Regions from separate parts of the Ensifer sp. ENS07 genome, predicted to be linked through region 2. Evidence: riboswitches for the same ligand, from Rfam matches in the RefSeq annotation. Region 2 holds a riboswitch; each other region holds the start of a gene.
What was found. A riboswitch is a leader RNA that binds a small molecule or an ion and turns the genes downstream of it on or off. The one in region 2 is predicted to bind cobalamin.
Positions count from the first base shown of each region.

Region 1: another riboswitch for cobalamin. It lies ahead of bluB (5,6-dimethylbenzimidazole synthase); the one in region 2 lies ahead of IB277_RS01620 (aromatic ring-hydroxylating dioxygenase subunit alpha).
Region 3: another riboswitch for cobalamin. It lies ahead of nrdH (glutaredoxin-like protein NrdH); the one in region 2 lies ahead of IB277_RS01620 (aromatic ring-hydroxylating dioxygenase subunit alpha).
Region 4: another riboswitch for cobalamin. It lies ahead of IB277_RS11650 (CbtB-domain containing protein); the one in region 2 lies ahead of IB277_RS01620 (aromatic ring-hydroxylating dioxygenase subunit alpha).

Region 1 covers NZ_JACVBE010000002.1:187,404-191,564, forward strand. The annotation lists gene IB277_RS07980 (acyl-homoserine-lactone synthase) at 1-29, shown strand, start outside; gene IB277_RS07985 (DUF2865 domain-containing protein) at 194-1,264, shown strand; gene bluB (5,6-dimethylbenzimidazole synthase) at 1,277-1,972, opposite strand; cobalamin riboswitch at 2,018-2,230, opposite strand; gene IB277_RS07995 (SDR family oxidoreductase) at 2,327-3,139, opposite strand; gene IB277_RS08000 (phytanoyl-CoA dioxygenase family protein) at 3,228-4,161, opposite strand, start outside.
Region 2 covers NZ_JACVBE010000001.1:347,802-351,962, forward strand. The annotation lists gene IB277_RS01610 (L-threonylcarbamoyladenylate synthase) at 1-504, opposite strand, end outside; gene IB277_RS01615 (DUF6656 family protein) at 582-1,181, opposite strand; cobalamin riboswitch at 1,499-1,700, shown strand; gene IB277_RS01620 (aromatic ring-hydroxylating dioxygenase subunit alpha) at 1,804-3,048, shown strand; gene IB277_RS01625 (hybrid-cluster NAD(P)-dependent oxidoreductase) at 3,050-4,144, shown strand.
Region 3 covers NZ_JACVBE010000009.1:257,362-261,522, reverse strand. The annotation lists gene nrdE (class 1b ribonucleoside-diphosphate reductase subunit alpha) at 1-1,916, opposite strand, end outside; gene nrdI (class Ib ribonucleoside-diphosphate reductase assembly flavoprotein NrdI) at 1,886-2,302, opposite strand; gene nrdH (glutaredoxin-like protein NrdH) at 2,315-2,536, opposite strand; cobalamin riboswitch at 2,924-3,150, opposite strand; gene IB277_RS25115 (acyl-CoA thioesterase) at 3,301-4,101, opposite strand; gene metE (5-methyltetrahydropteroyltriglutamate--homocysteine S-methyltransferase) at 4,098-4,161, opposite strand, start outside.
Region 4 covers NZ_JACVBE010000002.1:927,405-931,565, reverse strand. The annotation lists gene IB277_RS11665 (glucoamylase family protein) at 1-101, shown strand, start outside; gene IB277_RS11660 ((2Fe-2S)-binding protein) at 122-970, shown strand; gene IB277_RS11655 (CbtA family protein) at 1,009-1,806, opposite strand; gene IB277_RS11650 (CbtB-domain containing protein) at 2,004-2,180, opposite strand; cobalamin riboswitch at 2,221-2,483, opposite strand; gene IB277_RS11645 (TetR/AcrR family transcriptional regulator) at 2,482-3,174, opposite strand; gene IB277_RS11640 (NAD(P)H-binding protein) at 3,279-4,109, shown strand; gene IB277_RS11635 (DUF1772 domain-containing protein) at 4,106-4,161, shown strand, end outside.

The DNA of each region.
Region 1 (4,161 bases), on a different contig from region 2:
TGTCGCTGGAAACCGCCCGCGCCGCCTAAGCGCATCAGTCGATCTGCGCTGTTAACGCAAACCGTCGCTTGTCGTTGCACGATCACCGACAAGCTCTATGATGGAGGCGAAACAGGAATGCCGCTGGCAGCCACCCGCAGAAGGTCGGCGCCGACCTGGCAACAGGAAGAGACTTTCGCCCGTGTTCACGCGCATGAAACACGTCGCTGCGGCCCTTGTGCCTCTGGTTCTGATCGGTGCCGGTCCGTCACTGGCATCGACGGCCTGCGACCGACTGAACGCGCGGCTCGCGCAACTGCCTGACTACGTCGCCAGCAATGCCGATGCGCGCGACTACGCAAGCGCGATCTCGCGGCAGAATATCGAGCTGCGGCGAGCAAAGAACGACCGCCGCCGCGCGGGTTGCAGTGGCGGCAACGCCATTGGCTTCGACGGCGGCGACCCCGACACTTGCTACGGCCTCAACAGCCTGATCGCCGAGATGGAAGACAATCTGCGCATGCTGAAGTCCGAGCGCGAGCAGATCGTCGCCGGCGGCAGCGACGACAGCCGGCGACGCATCCTCGCCGCGCTGGAGATCAACGGTTGCTATGGCGACCGCGAGGAGTTCGCAAGCGTGGAACCGGACGTGCCGGAAAGCCACCGCAACATCGTTGCCGACCTGCCGCCGGAAGACGCCTACGGCCCGATGCTCGGCCGAGGCGAAGACGGCTACGCGCCGCAGGAGCGCTACTATAGCGGCACGCTCAGAACCATGTGCGTGCGCACCTGCGACGGCGCCTTTTTCCCGGTTTCTTCGGATGCGACGCCGGCCGATTTCCCGCGCGACGAGCAGGCCTGTCGGGCGCGCTGCCCGGGGGCTGAGACCGAGCTCTATTTTCACGACCTCAACACGGAAGAGAGCGACAAGATGGTCTCGGCCGTGACCGGCCGTCCCTATACCGAAATGCCCAACGCCTTTGCCTATCGCACCCGCGCCGTCGGAAAACCCGGCCAGTGCGGCTGCCAGATACCCCAGACCGCCTCGACCACACCGAAGGCAAACGGAACGAAGATCGGTGACGACCAGTCGTCGATCATCGTCATCGAGACCAAGAAGCCGGAAGCGGCGAGCAATACCGCCAAGGCGCCGGCCGAAGAGCGGCCTTACGATCCGTCGAAGAACAAGGTTCGCGTCGTCGGCCCGACCTACCTGCCGCAGGAAGAAACCGCCATCGACCTCAAGCATCCGAAGGGACCGGCCTATCAGCCGGTCCAGAATTGATCGGACGAGGCCTTACGCCTTCTCCTTGCTGCGTCCCCATCCGTCTTCGAAAACCAGCTCGTCGAGCGGCAGGCGCTGGCGCCAGCCCTTCACGGCGAGTTCCGGCTGCTGATAGAGGCGATCGACATAGCCGAGGCAGAGCCAGGCAACGATCTCGATATGATCTGGGATGCCGAGAATCGCCTTGATCTCGGCCTCGTGGAAAATGCTCACCCAGCCGACGCCCACCCCTTCGGCCCGCGCCGCAAGCCAGAGGTTTTGCACGGCGCAGACGGTGGAATAGACGTCCATCTGCGGATTGTGGGTGCGCCCGAGTACGACGGCACCGCCGCGCGTGCGGTCGCAGGTGACACAGATGCTGAGCGGCGCCTTGCGGATGCCTTCCAGCTTCAGCGCACGGTACTTGGCCTGTTGTTCCGCCTCGAACATCAGCGCGGCCTCGTCATTGGCGCGGCGAAACGCCTGCCAGACGCGCTCACGCGTTTCTTCCGCCCGCACCAGCACGAAGTTCCACGGCTGCATGAAGCCCACGGACGGGGCGCTGTGCGCAGCGGCCAGCAGGCGCCCGATCAGATCATCCGGCAATGGCGCGGGCAGGAATTCATCGCGCACGTCGCGACGTGTCTCGATGGCACGGTAGACGGCCTCCCGCTCTGGCAGCGAAAAGGCGCCGGCAGCCGCAAGGCCGCCCTTCGGTTCAGTCAGCATCGTTCGATCCCCAACAATGCGAAAACCTCCCGCCGTCCACGCGGGGTTCGGTCTATCTCGCCAGGCCGGTCTTCTGACTTCGGTTCAACCGATCACCTCGCCTTCCCAGATCGATTGAAGATCCAGTGGCAAAACCTTGAATCAACTCAAGGCTCTCTTAGAGGCGATCGTCCCCGTCACAGCGTTGGGCACGTTCCGGAATGACACCGGATTCCCGATTCTCCCGCTTTCGCGGACACCTGACGACGGCACTAAGTGCACAGCCGTTTGAGAAAGACAAGCGCGCCAACCCGGTCGAGACATGGCGCGCCACTTTCCGCCGGCTACTGTCGAGCTTAGTCGTTTGCCTCCGCCTCAAAGCGGAGCGACCGGATGCGGCGAGTCGTCATAGGCGCCCCAGACCGACTGATCGAAGCAAATCACCGATCCGGTTATCAGCCCGGACTCGGCCGACGACAGATAGGCGCAGGCCCGCGCCACTTCAGCCGGATCGACGAGCCGACCGAAAGGCTGGTCGGCCGCCACCTTTTCGAGCCAATCGGCAGCCGCGCCATGAAACTCGCGCTGGATGCGGTCTTCGCCTTCGGACGCCATCCAGCCGATATTCAGCCCGTTGACGCGAATGCGGTTGCGAAGAAGCGCATAGGCCGTGTTTTTGGTCAGCGTTTCGAGCGCGCCTTTCGACGAACAATAGGCGGCAATGAACGGCTGGCCGGCCATCGCCGACATCGAGCCGATGTTGACGATCGTGCCCTCGGTCTTCTCCCGCCGCATGATCTTCACCGCCTCCTGCATCAGGAAGAACGGCGCGCGCACATTGGTCGCGAACATGCGGTCGAAGAGTTCGGGCGTGGTGTCGAGGATCGTGCCACGGTCGGTGATAGCTGCGGCGTTGACCAGCGCATCGACCCGTCCGAATTCCGCGTCGCAAGCGGCGACCACCTTGCGGGCGTCCTCTACTTTTTCCAGATCGGCCTCGACATAGACGACTTTCGCGCCGCTTGCCTTGCCGATCTGCTCGGCCTTCGCCCGCCCCTTGGCGGCGTTGCGGCCGCAGATGACGATGCCTTCAGCGCCGCGCTCGGCGAAAAGGCCAGCAATCGTCGCGCCCAGTCCCTGCGTACCACCGGTGACGATGGCGATCTTGCCTTGCAATTGTCCACTCATCGAATTCCTCCCTCGGAAATGATCGTTTGAAACGGCTGCGGCTCCCGGCTGAAACACACCGGGAGCCTGTCAAATTGTAACTCGCTCGTCAGCTCAGCTTGCGCTTCGCCTGCGCCTCCAGCACCGAGAGAAACTCTTGTTCGCCCGTCCCCGCAGTGAGAGCCTCGCGCATCAACTGCGCCTGCGTCTTCGGCGCCAACCCGCCGAGTGGCGGATCCCGGTCGAGATTGGTGGGGAACGAATAGCCCTCGGCACAGGAGGAGATCGCGTTGGCCGCTTCCGCCTGCGTCAGCGTCCCGCCCGCCAGCAAGGCCCGCAAGGCCGGATAGAGCGTCGCGCTCATGGTCAGTCGGTCAACGGTTTCCATTGCGCGACCGAAGGCCGAAGACACCTGCAGCAGGTTGGCCACGCGGCGGATATCCCGGGAGTGGTTGGTGCCGGCGGCATGGAAGAGCGCCGGGTTGAAGAAGACAACGTCGCCCTTTTCAAGGGGAAGCTGCACGTGGTGTGCGTCGAAATAGGCGCGGAATTCCGGCCGGTTGAGCGCCAGATAGCCCGGCACATAGGTTTGGCTATAGGGCAAGAACAGCGTCGGTCCGCTTTCGAGCGGCATGTCGCAATGGGCAACCGCCCCCTGCAGCGTCAGCACCGGTGAAAGCTTGTGCACATGCGCCGGATACTGCTCGATCACGGCCGCGGTCTGGAAGCCGAGGTGATAATCCCGGTGCGCCGATTGCGCCGCACCGCCAGGATTGACGCGATTGACCTGCGCCGTCATCTGGTAGTTCGGCCCGAGCCAAGCCTCGCTGACGAGCGCTATGACGGCATTGCCGTAATAGGAGGCGAAATTCTCCGGCGCGTTCAGGCAGTGCTTTTCCAGCGAGTTCCAGATGCGGTCATTGGCGCCGGGTTTGGCGAAGTGATCGCCGCCGCCGCTGTTGCTGCGATGTTGCTCTTCGATGATAGCGTCAAAGACCCCGCTTGCGACGTCGATTGCTGTCGTATCGGCAAAGGCGCGCTTG
Region 2 (4,161 bases):
GATCAGCTTCAGTTTGTCGCCGAGATCGGCTTCCACATGGACCGCACTGGTCGGGCTGATTTTGCCCGACGTATTGGCACTGGGCGCGGCCAGTGGTCGCCCGAAGTGAGCGATTACCCGGCGCGAGAAACCGTCGGGCATGCGGATGCCGAGCGTGTCGAGGCCGGCGGACGCCAGCGCATGAACCGTGCTGTCGGCGCGCTGCCGAAGGATCAGCGTCAGCGGGCCGGGCCAGAAGGCTTCGGCCAGCTGCCTCGAAATCGGATCGAAATGCACATGGGCTTCGGCCATCGCCATGTCGGAAACATGCGAGATCAGCGGATTGAAGCGCGGGCGCCCCTTCATCTCGTAGATGCGACTGATCGCATCGGGATTGGTAGCGTCGGCGGCAAGGCCGTAGACCGTCTCGGTCGGAATGGCGACCGGCTCGCCTTCGGCAAGAACGGCGCAGGCGCGCGCGATCGCGCGGTCCGGTTCTCTATCCGTGTCGATGATCTCAGCCATGCCGTTTCCTTTCCGACGCTTCCTTAACGGACGCACCGGAAAAACAGAACGATTTTCTTTGAAGGAACCGGTTCGGCTCAGAGGCTGCGAATGATGCGACGCAACGCGTCATCCTTGGCGCCAAGCATCAGTACGTTTTTCAGCGCGACCTTGGGATCATCTGTGCGAAACAGCAGCCCGTTGTCACGAAAGTTGCGGTTGATGACCATTTGCCCGGCTTGGGCGCCCGGTTCGATGGCGACGGCGAAGTACATGCGTGAATAGCCGGGCTGGATACTCTCGAAAAAATGCGTCTCGTCGCCCAGGTTGCAGAAGAAGTTGGCGAAGTAGAAGGACCAGGTGATGTCCTTGGAGGGAGTAACCGGCGTACGCGCCGCCGTCACGTGACAGTAGCCGAGATGCGGCCGGCCGACGAGCGTGCGGTGGAAGATCATCTTCGGGAACTGGATCGAGTTGTGGAACCCGTTGATCCGCTTATGGGTCGTGTCGCCGGCGGTGCTGAGCTTCTTGCCCGTCCTGTCTGCGACTTCCTCATAGCTCAAATACCGGCGTTCGCTCGGCAACCATTGCCTGCGGTTGATCCGGCCCGTGCGCAGGAATTCGGTATGAACCGCCACCTTCGGCGGGATTGTCGGCAGCTTCTCGGCTGTCGCGTCGTAGTATCTCAACTTTGCCATGATCGTCAGCGCGCCATCTGCCTGCCTGCAGGACCTCTCTCGTCCGCCGGCTAGGCTAGCGGCTCATGGTTAATGAATGATTTCGTCCTGGCTGCATCATTAGCGTTCTCTATCTGACGCGATGTCGCAAACGGGCGAAGCCCTCCCGCATCTGCGCCGACCGCGCCGCAAAAGTCGGCAATTGCCCAAGATGTGATCTATCTATATGTTTGCAATGTAAAAATTCTAAGACGGTGGCCTTTTGTGGCGGTTTTTTCCGTGTCGTCATTCTGGAATTGGATGTCGCTATCGGGCAGCTGCCAAGGTGACTTCCGCGATTACATATCCTTACTCAAGGTGCCGTCTTCGAAGGGAAGATGGAGAATTGGGAAGCCGGTCAAATCCCGGCGCTGCCCCCGCAACGGTGGTGGAGCGAAAGCCTCGGCAAAGGCCACTGGACGGTTCGTCCGGGAAGGCGCCGGGCAGGTCCGAAAGGACGGCTCCTGAGCCCGGAAACCAGCCTTGACGGACATAACCGTAACGGGTTGCGGCGGGCAGCCGGATCGGAGCCTCAAACGCATGGGCGTGCGCCCGTGCGGGTTCCTGTCCTGCCTCTCCGAAACATGGCGCATGAGGACAGGACATGGACACCAGAAACGATATGCTTCGAAAGCTGAAGGGCAGGCAGGACGGCTACAGCCTCGACCGGGCCTTTTACATCGATCCCGACTACTACAGGCAGGATCTGGAAAACATCTGGTACAAGGATTGGCTGTTTATCGGCCATGACTGCGAGATCCCGCGGGCCGGCAATTACTTCACCGTCCAGGTCGGCGACTACCCCGTTGTCATCACCCGCGACCGCCAGGGCGCCATCCGGGCGCTGCACAATTCCTGCCGCCACCGCGGCTCGCGCGTCTGCACGCAGGCGAAAGGCTCGTCGGCAAAGCTTGTCTGTCCCTATCACCAGTGGACCTACGAACTCGACGGCTCGCTGCTCTTTGCCCGGCAGATGGGAGAGGATTTCGACAAGGCCGCCCACAGTCTGAAGCCGATCCATTGCGAAACGGTCGGCGGCTACATCTTCATCAACCTGTCGGAAAAGCCGATGGATTTCACGACGTTCCGCGACATGGCCTTGCCCTATCTTGCGCCGCATCGGCTCGGCGAAACCAAGGTCGCGTTCGAAAGCACCATCATCGAGAAGGGCAACTGGAAGCTCGTCTGGGAAAACAACCGCGAATGCTACCATTGCGCCGCCAATCATCCGGAACTCTGCCGCACCTATCCTGAGGCGCCGACGGCGACCGGGGTGCAGGGCGCCAAGGATGATCCTGTGATCGCCGAACATTGGGCGAAGTGCGAGGCCGAGGGCCTGCCGAGCGAATTTAAGATGTCGCCGACCGGTCAGTTCCGCGCCGCCCGCATGCCGCTTGTCGACAATGCCGAAAGCTACACCATGTCGGGCGCCCGCGCCGTCAGGCGGGCCCTGTCCGCCGACGTCTCCCAGAGCCAGATCGGCACGCTCTTGATGTTCCACTATCCCACCACCTGGAACCATGTGCTCGCCGACCACGCCATCACCTTCCGGGTGCTGCCGCTCGGGCCCGAACTGACTCAGGTGACGACGAAGTGGCTCGTCAACAAGGATGCGGTCGAAGGCGTCGACTACAATCTAGATGAACTGACGCATGTCTGGACCGAGACCAACGACCAGGACCGTCAGATCGTCGAGGAAAATGCCTTCGGCATCCGCTCACCGGCCTATGAGCCCGGTCCCTATTCGCCCGAGCACGAGGGTGGCGTGATGCAGTTCGTCGAGTGGTACTGCAAGTTCATGGAGCAGCGCCTTGCCGGCGACGCGGCTCCGCTTTCAAGGGTCGCCTGACATGCAGATGGCCTCTTCGTTTCACCATTTCGACGCGCTCCACGTCTGGATCGACCGGCAGCAGATGCTCGAATGCACATCGGCGGTCGTCGAGACCGCCGATGTCATGACCTTCACCTTCCGGGCCGAAAAGCCCGCCTGGTTTCGCTATCTGCCCGGGCAATTCGTGACCCTCGAACTGCCCGTCGCCGACGAGCCAGTGATGCGCACCTACACCCTGTCGTCGACGCCCTCGCGGCCGCTGTCGATCGCCGTGACCGTCAAGGCGCAGTCAGACAGCATCGGCACCCGCTGGATGTTCGAGCACCTGAAGCCCGGAATGAAACTCCGCGCCTTTGGCCCGCTTGGCGATTTCAGCTTCGTCCGCCATCCCGGCGACAAATACCTGTTTATCTCGGCCGGCTCCGGCATCACGCCGATGATGTCGATGACGCGCTGGATGGCGGACTGCGTGCCGGAGACGGATGTGACCTTCATCTCCTGCGCGCGTCGTCCGGAGGACCTGCTGTTCCGTTCGGAGCTGGAGGTTCTGGCGACGCAGATGTCCGGGCTGAACCTCGGCTTCATCGTCGAGGGACATGAGGCACGCCACGGCTGGCACGGGCTTCGCGGCCGCATTGATGGCGCCAAGCTGCCGCTGCTTGCGCCCGATTTCATGGACCGCACCGTTTTCTGCTGCGGCCCCGAACCGTTCATGCGCGGCGTGCGCGAGATGCTGAAATCGGCCGGTTTCGACATGGGCCGCTACCACGAGGAGAGCTTCCAGCCGGCCGCCGCACCTGCGGCGGAAGAGATTGCCGTGCGCGCCGGCGCCGGTGACGAGGGCGAGGTCCAGGCCGCCAAGATCGCCTTCACCATGAGCGGCAAGGAGATCGAGGCCAAGCCCGGCCAGACGATCCTGCAGGCGGCGCGCGCCAACGGCGTGCGCATCGGCGCTGCCTGCGAAGGCGGCATCTGCGGCACCTGCCGGGTGATGAAGGTCTCAGGCGAGGTGGATATGAGCCACAATGGCGGCATTCTCGACGACGAGATCGATGAGGGCTACATCCTCGCCTGCTGCTCGCGACCGCTCGGAGACGTCCAGATCGAAGCTTGAAGGCTTTAATGATGTCG
Region 3 (4,161 bases), on a different contig from region 2:
TGGTAATATTCGAGATTGTCGTTGGTCATGAAGGCGGCCGGATAGTAGACGCGGCCGATCTTGCCTTCCTTGCGGATCTCGATCTTCGAGACGATCGGATGGATCGAGGAAGTGGAGTGGTTGATGTAGGAGATCGAACCGGTCGGCGGCACGGCCTGGAGGTTCTGGTTGTAAAGGCCGCCAGCTATCACCGCCCGTTTCAACTCCAGCCAGTCTTCCTGAGTCGGGATCGAGATGCCGGCTTCCTCGAACAGGCCCTTCACCTTTTCGGTCGCCGGCAGCCATTCGGCTTCGGTGTATTTGTCGAAATAATCACCCGACGCGTATTTCGAGTTTTCGAAGCCGGCGAAGTTCTTGCCCTTCTCGACCGCCAGCCGGTTCGACGCGCGGATGGCGTGATAGGTCACCGTGTAGAAATAGATGTTGGTGAAATCGATGCCTTCCTCGGAGCCGTAGTAGATGCGCTCGCGGGCGAGATAGCCGTGCAGGTTCATCTGCCCGAGGCCGATCGCGTGGCTGTCGTCGTTGCCCTTTTCGATCGAGGGCACGGACGAGATGTGGCTCATTTCGGAGACGGCGGTGAGGGCGCGGATCGAGGTCTCGATCGTCTGGCCGAAATCCGGGCTGTCCATCGCAGCCGCAATGTTCAGCGAACCGAGATTGCAGGAGATATCCTTGCCCATGTGCTTGTAGGAGAGGTCGTCGTTGAACGCGCTCGCCTCGCTCACCTGCAGGATTTCCGAGCAGAGATTGCTCATGGTGATGCGCCCGGCGATCGGGTTTGCCCGGTTCACCGTGTCCTCGAACATGATGTAGGGATAACCGCTTTCGAACTGGATCTCGGCGATGATCTGGAAGAAGTCGCGCGCCTTGATCTTGCGCTTGCGGATGCGGGCATCCTCGACCATCTCGCGGTACTTCTCGGTCACCGAAATCTCGGTGAGGGGCACGCCATAGACCTGCTCCACGTCATAGGGTGAGAACAGATACATGTCCTCGTTGTTGCGGGCGAGCTCGAAGGTGATGTCGGGGATGACGACGCCGAGCGACAGCGTCTTGATGCGGATCTTCTCGTCGGCGTTTTCGCGCTTGGTATCGAGGAAGCGCATGATGTCGGGGTGGTGGGCGTGCAGGTAGACAGCACCGGCTCCCTGGCGCGCGCCGAGTTGGTTGGCGTAAGAGAAACTGTCTTCGAGCAGCTTCATGACCGGGATGACGCCGGATGACTGGTTCTCGATCTGCTTGATCGGCGCGCCCATCTCGCGGATGTTGGTGAGCGACAGCGCCACGCCGCCACCGCGCTTGGAAAGCTGCAGCGCCGAATTGATGGCGCGGCCGATACTCTCCATGTTGTCCTCGATCCGGAGCAAAAAGCAGGAGACGAGCTCGCCGCGGCTCTTCTTGCCGGCGTTGAGGAAAGTCGGCGTTGCCGGCTGGAAGCGGCCGGAGATGATCTCGTCGACGAGATCGCGGGCAAGCCCCTCGTTGCCGCGCGCCAAGGCCATCGCCACCATGCAGACACGGTCTTCGTAGCGTTCCAGGTAGCGCTTTCCGTCGAAGGTCTTCAGCGTATAGGACGTGTAGTATTTGAACGCCCCGAGGAAGGTCGGAAAGCGGAACTTCTTTGAATAGGCATGATCGTAGAGATCGCGCACGAAGTTGAAGGAATACTGGTCCAGCACTTCCTGCTCGTAATAGCCCTCGGTCACCAGATAATCGAGTTTTTCCCGGAGGTTATGGAAGAACACCGTGTTCTGATTGACGTGCTGGAGGAAGTACTGTTTCGCCGCCTGCCGGTCCTTGTCGAGCTGGATCCGTCCCTCTTCGTCATAGAGGTTCAGCATTGCGTTCAGCGCATGATAGTCGAGCGCTGCTTCCGTCGCCTTTAAGGGGCGTTCGAGTGTCGTGACGTCCAAAATCGTTCCATCCCGTTTTTGACATTGGCGACGTCCTCGTCGGTCCCGAGCAGCTCGAACCGGTAGAGATAGGGTACCCGGCACTTGGCCGAAATCACGTCGCCGGCGATCCCGTAGGTCGCGCCGAAATTGCTGTTGCCCGCTGCGATCACGCCGCGGATGTGAGAGCGGTTGCCCGCGTCGTTCAAGAAGCGGATGACCTGCTTCGGCACCGCCCCGCGGCCATCGTCGCCGCAATAGGTCGGCACGACCAGCACATAGGGCTCTGTGACCGTAAGTGCGTCCATACCTTCCCTGAGCGGTATGCGGGCGGCGCGAAGGCCGAGCTTTTCGACGAAGCGATGGGTGTTTTCCGAGCGACTGGAAAAATAGACGATCAGGCCCATCGCCCGCGTCCTTCAGGAAAGCGCGCTGATCATGTCCGGGCGGAAACCCGCCCAATGCCGCTCGCCGGCGACGACGACCGGGACCTGCCGATAGCCAAGACCCTGCACCAGCGCGAATGCATCGGAATCCTCGGAGATATCGACGATGCGATAATCGATGCCTTGGCGGTCGAGCGCACGGGTTGTGGCGGTGCATTGGACGCAGGCTGGTTTGCTGTAGACGGTGATCGACATGGGTTCCTCGTGAGGGTCTGGCAAATGGGCGCAAAAAGTCGTCGGATCGCGCGAACGCGAACCGTGGTGTTGGCGATTGGACACGAAACATCGCTCCCCGGTCGACTCGACCGGAGTTGACGTCGTCAAGCTGGCCCAAGGTCGGTTACGCAACCGGGCCGGCTCGTTTTGGTCGGGCGCTCAGGAATTCCGCGGATGCGGGTTTTCAAGGCGCGGCCTTTCGATCAGGCGCGCAACAACGCGCACCCGTCCGCAGAAGGTGGATCTGAACTGGAAGAAACTGGCATGACTTCACCCCGAAGCTTTCGACGGGCTGCCGGGGAGACGTCGAGACGATCGGGCAGGCTCATCCTGCCACGCACTCAACCCCTCCGGACACCCCGCCCGTGGACGTTTGGTGATCGAGGCAGGTCTCCTGGCTTACGGGTCAAAGCTTCCATCCCGACCTTCCCGAGGCCTCATGCCTCAGTGGTCCAAATCCGGACAGTCGCTCGCCGTCTACAGTTGCGGGGGCAGCTACGGCATAGCCTCAGCGGAAACCCGCCGGCGCACCGTATTCCCGTCTTAGCTCCCAATCCTTGCGAATCGGAAGAACCTCGAACACTAGATATAGTAGTTCATCGCAAATCTGCGTCAATAGGTTCCGTATGTGGAAGGCGGGGGTAGGAGGGTGGTTTCTTTTGCAGTGTGGATAACGGGGAGTAAACAGCCGGTTGGCACCAAGGTTGTGGATAGGGCGCCCCTGGTGCGGACGCCCCATTCCATCAAGCAGCGAAAGCGGCCACGGGCCGGTTGTCCTCGTCGACGGCGACCATAGCGAACGTTCCGGTAACAGTCCGCTGTCGCAGACCGGTGAGGAGCTCTTCCGACCAGAGTTCGACCTCGACGGTGGCTGAACTGCGACCCGTCCGCACAATGCGGGCGATGGGTTCGATGATCGAACCGATCATGATCCGGTGCTTGAAGTCCATACCGGTGCAGGAGGCAAGGACGGTCGCCCGGCGGCTCCGGCGCGTCGCGACGACGAATGCGGCCTTCGTCATATGCGCGAGGGCGTTGCCACCGCATATGGCGCCAAAGCTGTTGGCCTGGCCGGGAAAGACGATGTCGACCATGCGTAGGGTGCCCGCCTCTTCGGGCGTGTCCGTTGCCACATCGAGCGGCGGCAGCATCCAATCCGTTTCATCGGCACGGGGCATCGCGACCATGGTGAAGGTGCCCCTGCTGCAAAGGGCGCGGCCGCCGGTGGCGATATCTTCCGCGATCATCTCGACCTCGACCACCATCGAGCGGTGCCCGACACGAACCGGACGGCCGCTGAAGCAGACGATCTGACCGATGCGCGCTGGCGCACGAAAATCGATGCGGTCGCAGGATGCGGTGACGAAGGGAACGCGCCCGTGACGGGTGGCGACGATGAAAGCGATCCGGTCCATCGACGCGAGGGCGGCGCCACCAAAGAGCGTGCCATGGTGATTGGTATCGCCTGGAAAAACGATGTCGATCAGGGTTTGTGGCGCCGGGGTTTCCCCCGGCGCCGTCGTGACTTCGTGCTGCCCCGTCATGCTTTGACGGCTTCGCGCGTATCGGCGGCAAAAGCCGCTCGAAGCGAGCGGGCGGCGGCG
Region 4 (4,161 bases), on a different contig from region 2:
CGATCCGCCTCGGCCTTGAACGGGCGGGCTTCGACGGTGGCTGGCTGCAGGAGGGGGAAGGCGCGTGTGGTAATCCGCCCGCATCCTGCGCCAGAGGATGAGAATGGACGACGGAGACGGCATGCGCTTGAACGACCACCGGCCGACAGCGGAGACCGCGGCGTTTGCGCCGCAGGCGCTGGCCGTCGCCGACCATCTGCGTACCCAGTTTCCCGAGGCTGCCGTCTCGCTCGGGCCGGCGGCCAGTGATTTCAGCGCGCCGGGCGACTTCTGGGCTGCGGGCAGCGCTGGCCTCGAGGCGGGGCTCGCCTATCAGGATTTCTTTGGGGTCGGCATGACCGACCGGATCCGGGCGGCGCATCTGATCGCCTTCTATAGCCGCCAGCTGAGCGTGGTCCTTGGCGCGTTCCATCTCGGCGCCGGGTTGCAGGCGGAGGTGGCCGGCATTCGTTTCGAGGATTGGACGCGGCTTCACCGTGGCGTCGAAATCGCGGGCAAGCGCTATCATTTTCGCCTGCATCCGCCGGCCACGGAGCGCCAGGGTGGCGAAGGCGTCAGCGCATTCGAACAGGGCTTCATCGCCCATCTGGCACCCGTCGTTGCGGTTCTGAAAGCGCGAGCAGGGCTGTCGAGCGGGGCGCAATGGCGGCTCGCGGCCGATGCCCTGGCCGGCGCGTTCCTGGAAATCGGCCGCGCGATCGGCGACGAGGCGCGCGGCATGGCCGAGGCGCTGGCGATCGTCAAACGACCGGGTTCGCGGCTCTACTCAGAGGAGCTCTGCTACGAGCAGATCGCGGCTCTCGATCCGGCAAGCGGCGCTGAGCTGTCGCGCCAGTATCGGATCCGTTGCGGCTGCTGTCTCTACTTCAAGACGGAAGGGGGCAGTTTCTGCGACACTTGCGTGCTGCTGGAGCCGGAAGATCGCCGCGCGCGGCTGGCGGCGCATCTCATGCAAAACGGCGGGACCTGAACCCCGCCGTCGCTTTGCTGACGATCTGTGATCAGTGATCACTGTGCCTTGACGAAGCGCTCGTTGATGAAGCCGGAGACGACGCCGAGCACGATCCAGAAGGCAAGCGTGGTGGCGAGTGCGGCAACCGCAAACTCGGCGCCGAGCACGGCCGGAACGTTGCTGGTGATATCGAGCGGCTGCGGCGCACCGTAGACATGGGGTGCTGCGATCAGCACCAGGCCTGCGACCTTGGAGACGATCTCCTCGCGCAGGACGACGAGATAGAGGCCGACGGCGGAGAGCGCCACGGTCACCAGCCACCAGGTCTGGCGGTCGCCGAGTTCGGCTGCCGGAAATCCCGGCAGTTCCGGCGGCAGACCGATCGCCGGCAGCATGTGCACGGCAAGCCAGCCGCAGGCGCCCCACAGCGCGCCGTTCCTGAGCGTGATCGGGTAGCCGATCACCAGGCTGACGCCGGCGAGCAGCAGGCCGAAGCCGGAACCTGTGACGAGGTTCGCCATCAGCGTGCCGGAGAAGCGGCTCATGCCGAACATGATGCCGCCTTCCTCATGCTCGCCCTCATGGGCATAGGCCGGGGTGATCGGCGACAAAGCGTCGAGGAAAGCGCCGAACGGCGACACGGCTTTGAGCGACGAATGCTGGTCGTGGTTTTCTGCGGCCGGCTGTGCCGCACCCGGCTGGGCGGCGGGCTGTTCGGTAGCGGCCGGTGCCTCGCCTTCGAATTCTTCTGCATGCAGGATCAGCGGTGTGACGCGCAGTTCCTGGGCGCCGGTCATGAAGACACCGGCAATCAATCCAGCCACGATCGCGGCCAGAAGCGTTCTGACAATCATCTTGAAATCCCTCGATAACGACAAAAGCCACGCCCTATGGCGTGGTCCTCGAGCCTTCCCATTTTCCCTATGCTGCGGATGGCCTTCGCGCGCCGGAAAAACCGGGATGCACGCAGGCCTCCATCCGGCTCGGGCCGGATGCGTTCAGGTCCGCAGATTGTTCGATGCGGAACGTTGTTCACGTTCCGGCGCATCGGTCAGTGGCAGGGGAAGCCGTAGGAGTGGCGGGTGTCGTGCGCCGTGTCGTGCAGCACTGCCGAGTTGGCAAGGCCGGCGCCAAAGACGAGGAATGCGCCGATGAAGAGCGCGATGACGCCAGCGGTCAGACGATCGCTGAGGGAGAGCGGGGTGCTCGAAATGGTAGACGTAGCCATGACAACCTCCGTGATGGCATCGGGAAATTCCCGGTTGGGCCCTATGCCCGTATCGAGTGGCAGGTTTCCTGGCTCACGGCGTTGGGCTCGATGCCCTCGATCTGCCTCGCCTTCCCAGCTCGGCCGCCCTCTCGCGGTCTTGCCAGTGGCTTCTTCCGGATCGCTCCGGAACGGTGGATCGACGTCGCTCTACAGTCGCGGGGTCGGCCGTGATTTGAATGCCCAGCTTGGGTCCATCCGTCACATTCCCGTTTACTCCCGAAACACGTTCGCGTCCCGGGAACCAATCGATCCCAGATGATTAGGATTGTGTCATGGAGTTGTCAATTGAGTGCGCGCCGCCGCGCGGTCCATCCGCGACAAAATCCTTGACGGTCATGCGTTTGTAGGCTTCGACGATCTGGTCACCCTCGGCCCGGTCGACCGAGACTGCAAGTCGCATGGTGCAGTCGCCGAGATGCATGATCAGGAAGGCGGCGCTGTCGATCTCTTCGCGCGGCGTCTCCGGCACAAGGCGGGCCCAGACATCGGCAAGCAGCTTTCCGCCGGCGCGGCTTTGCGCAAGATCGATCTCGCGCAGCGCCTTGTCGGCTTGCATCGCCGACCAGATGTCGCGCATGACCGGCTCGGCGAGGAACATGTCGTAGTAGATGTCGAACAGCAGCGAGAAGGCGTCGCGCAGTTCGGCTATCGACGTGACCTTGGCCAGTTCGGCCGCGATGCACTCGTTGCAGACCGCATTGTAGCGCTCGGCCAGCGTGCGCACGATTGCCGCCTTGTCGGGGAAGTACTGATACAGCGATCCGATCGAAATCCCAGCCTTTTCAGCGACTTCGCTCATGCGCATGGCGTCGCTGCCCTTCTCCTGGATGAGCGCCGTCGCGCAGGCAAGGATCTGCTCGACGCGCTCGCGGCTGCGCTTCTGGCTCGGCGTCCGGCGCAGCGCACGCTCGTCGTCGGCGGGAAGCGTGGCGGGACTTGCATCTGGAATCATGAGTAATGCTCACATTTTGACTTGACTCCTAAAATACGAGGATTTATCACATTTGCAAATGTGAGAGATGCTCATGTTTGTTGATGGAACCTCAGGAGGAAACGATGTCTCGGAAAGTCACACTGGTTTTGGGCGGTACCGGCAAGACGGGGCGGCGGGTGGCCGATCGCCTTCGGGAGCGGGGCATAGCGGTCCGCATCGGCGCCCGTTCGGCGTCGCCTTCCTTCGATTGGACGGATGAGGCGACCTGGACGCCCGCCCTTGAAAATGTCGATCGCATCTATGTCTGCTACCAGCCCGATCTGGCGGTGCCGGGCGCCGTCGACGTCATCGACCGGTTCTCGAGCCTTGCCGTTCGCTCCGGCATCAAGCGGCTGGTGCTCCTGTCGGGCCGCGGCGAGGACGAGGCGGAAGCCTCCGAGCGTGCGCTGCAGGCCTCCGGCGCCGACTGGACGGTCATCCGGGGCAGCTGGTTCTTCGAGAACTTCGACGAAGGCTTCCTGGCCGACGGCGTGGTGAGTGGTTCGGTCTTCCTGCCGGTGGACGAGGTCACCGAGCCCTTCGTCAGTTGCGACGACATTGCCGACGTGGCGGTTGAGGCCCTTCTGGACGATGCGCATATCGGCAAGGTCTATGCCTTGACCGGCCCGCGCCTGATGACCTTTGCCCAGGCCGTCGCCGAGATCGCCGCGGCCGCCAACCGTCGGATCTCTTATCAGGCCATTCCGGTTTCCGACTTCGCAGCGCATCTCAAGGCGGACGGCGTGCCGGATGACTATGTCGAACTCATCCGCTATCTCTTCACCTCGGTGCTCGACGGGCGCAATTCCAGCATGACGTCCGATGTCGAGCGCGTGCTTGGGCGGCGTCCGCGCGACTTTGCCGATTACGCCCGGGAAACCGCAGCAACTGGTGTTTGGAGTCTTGCCGCATGATCCCGCTGATCCCCGCTCTGGCGTTTGCCGCCGCGATCGGTTCCGGCCTGAT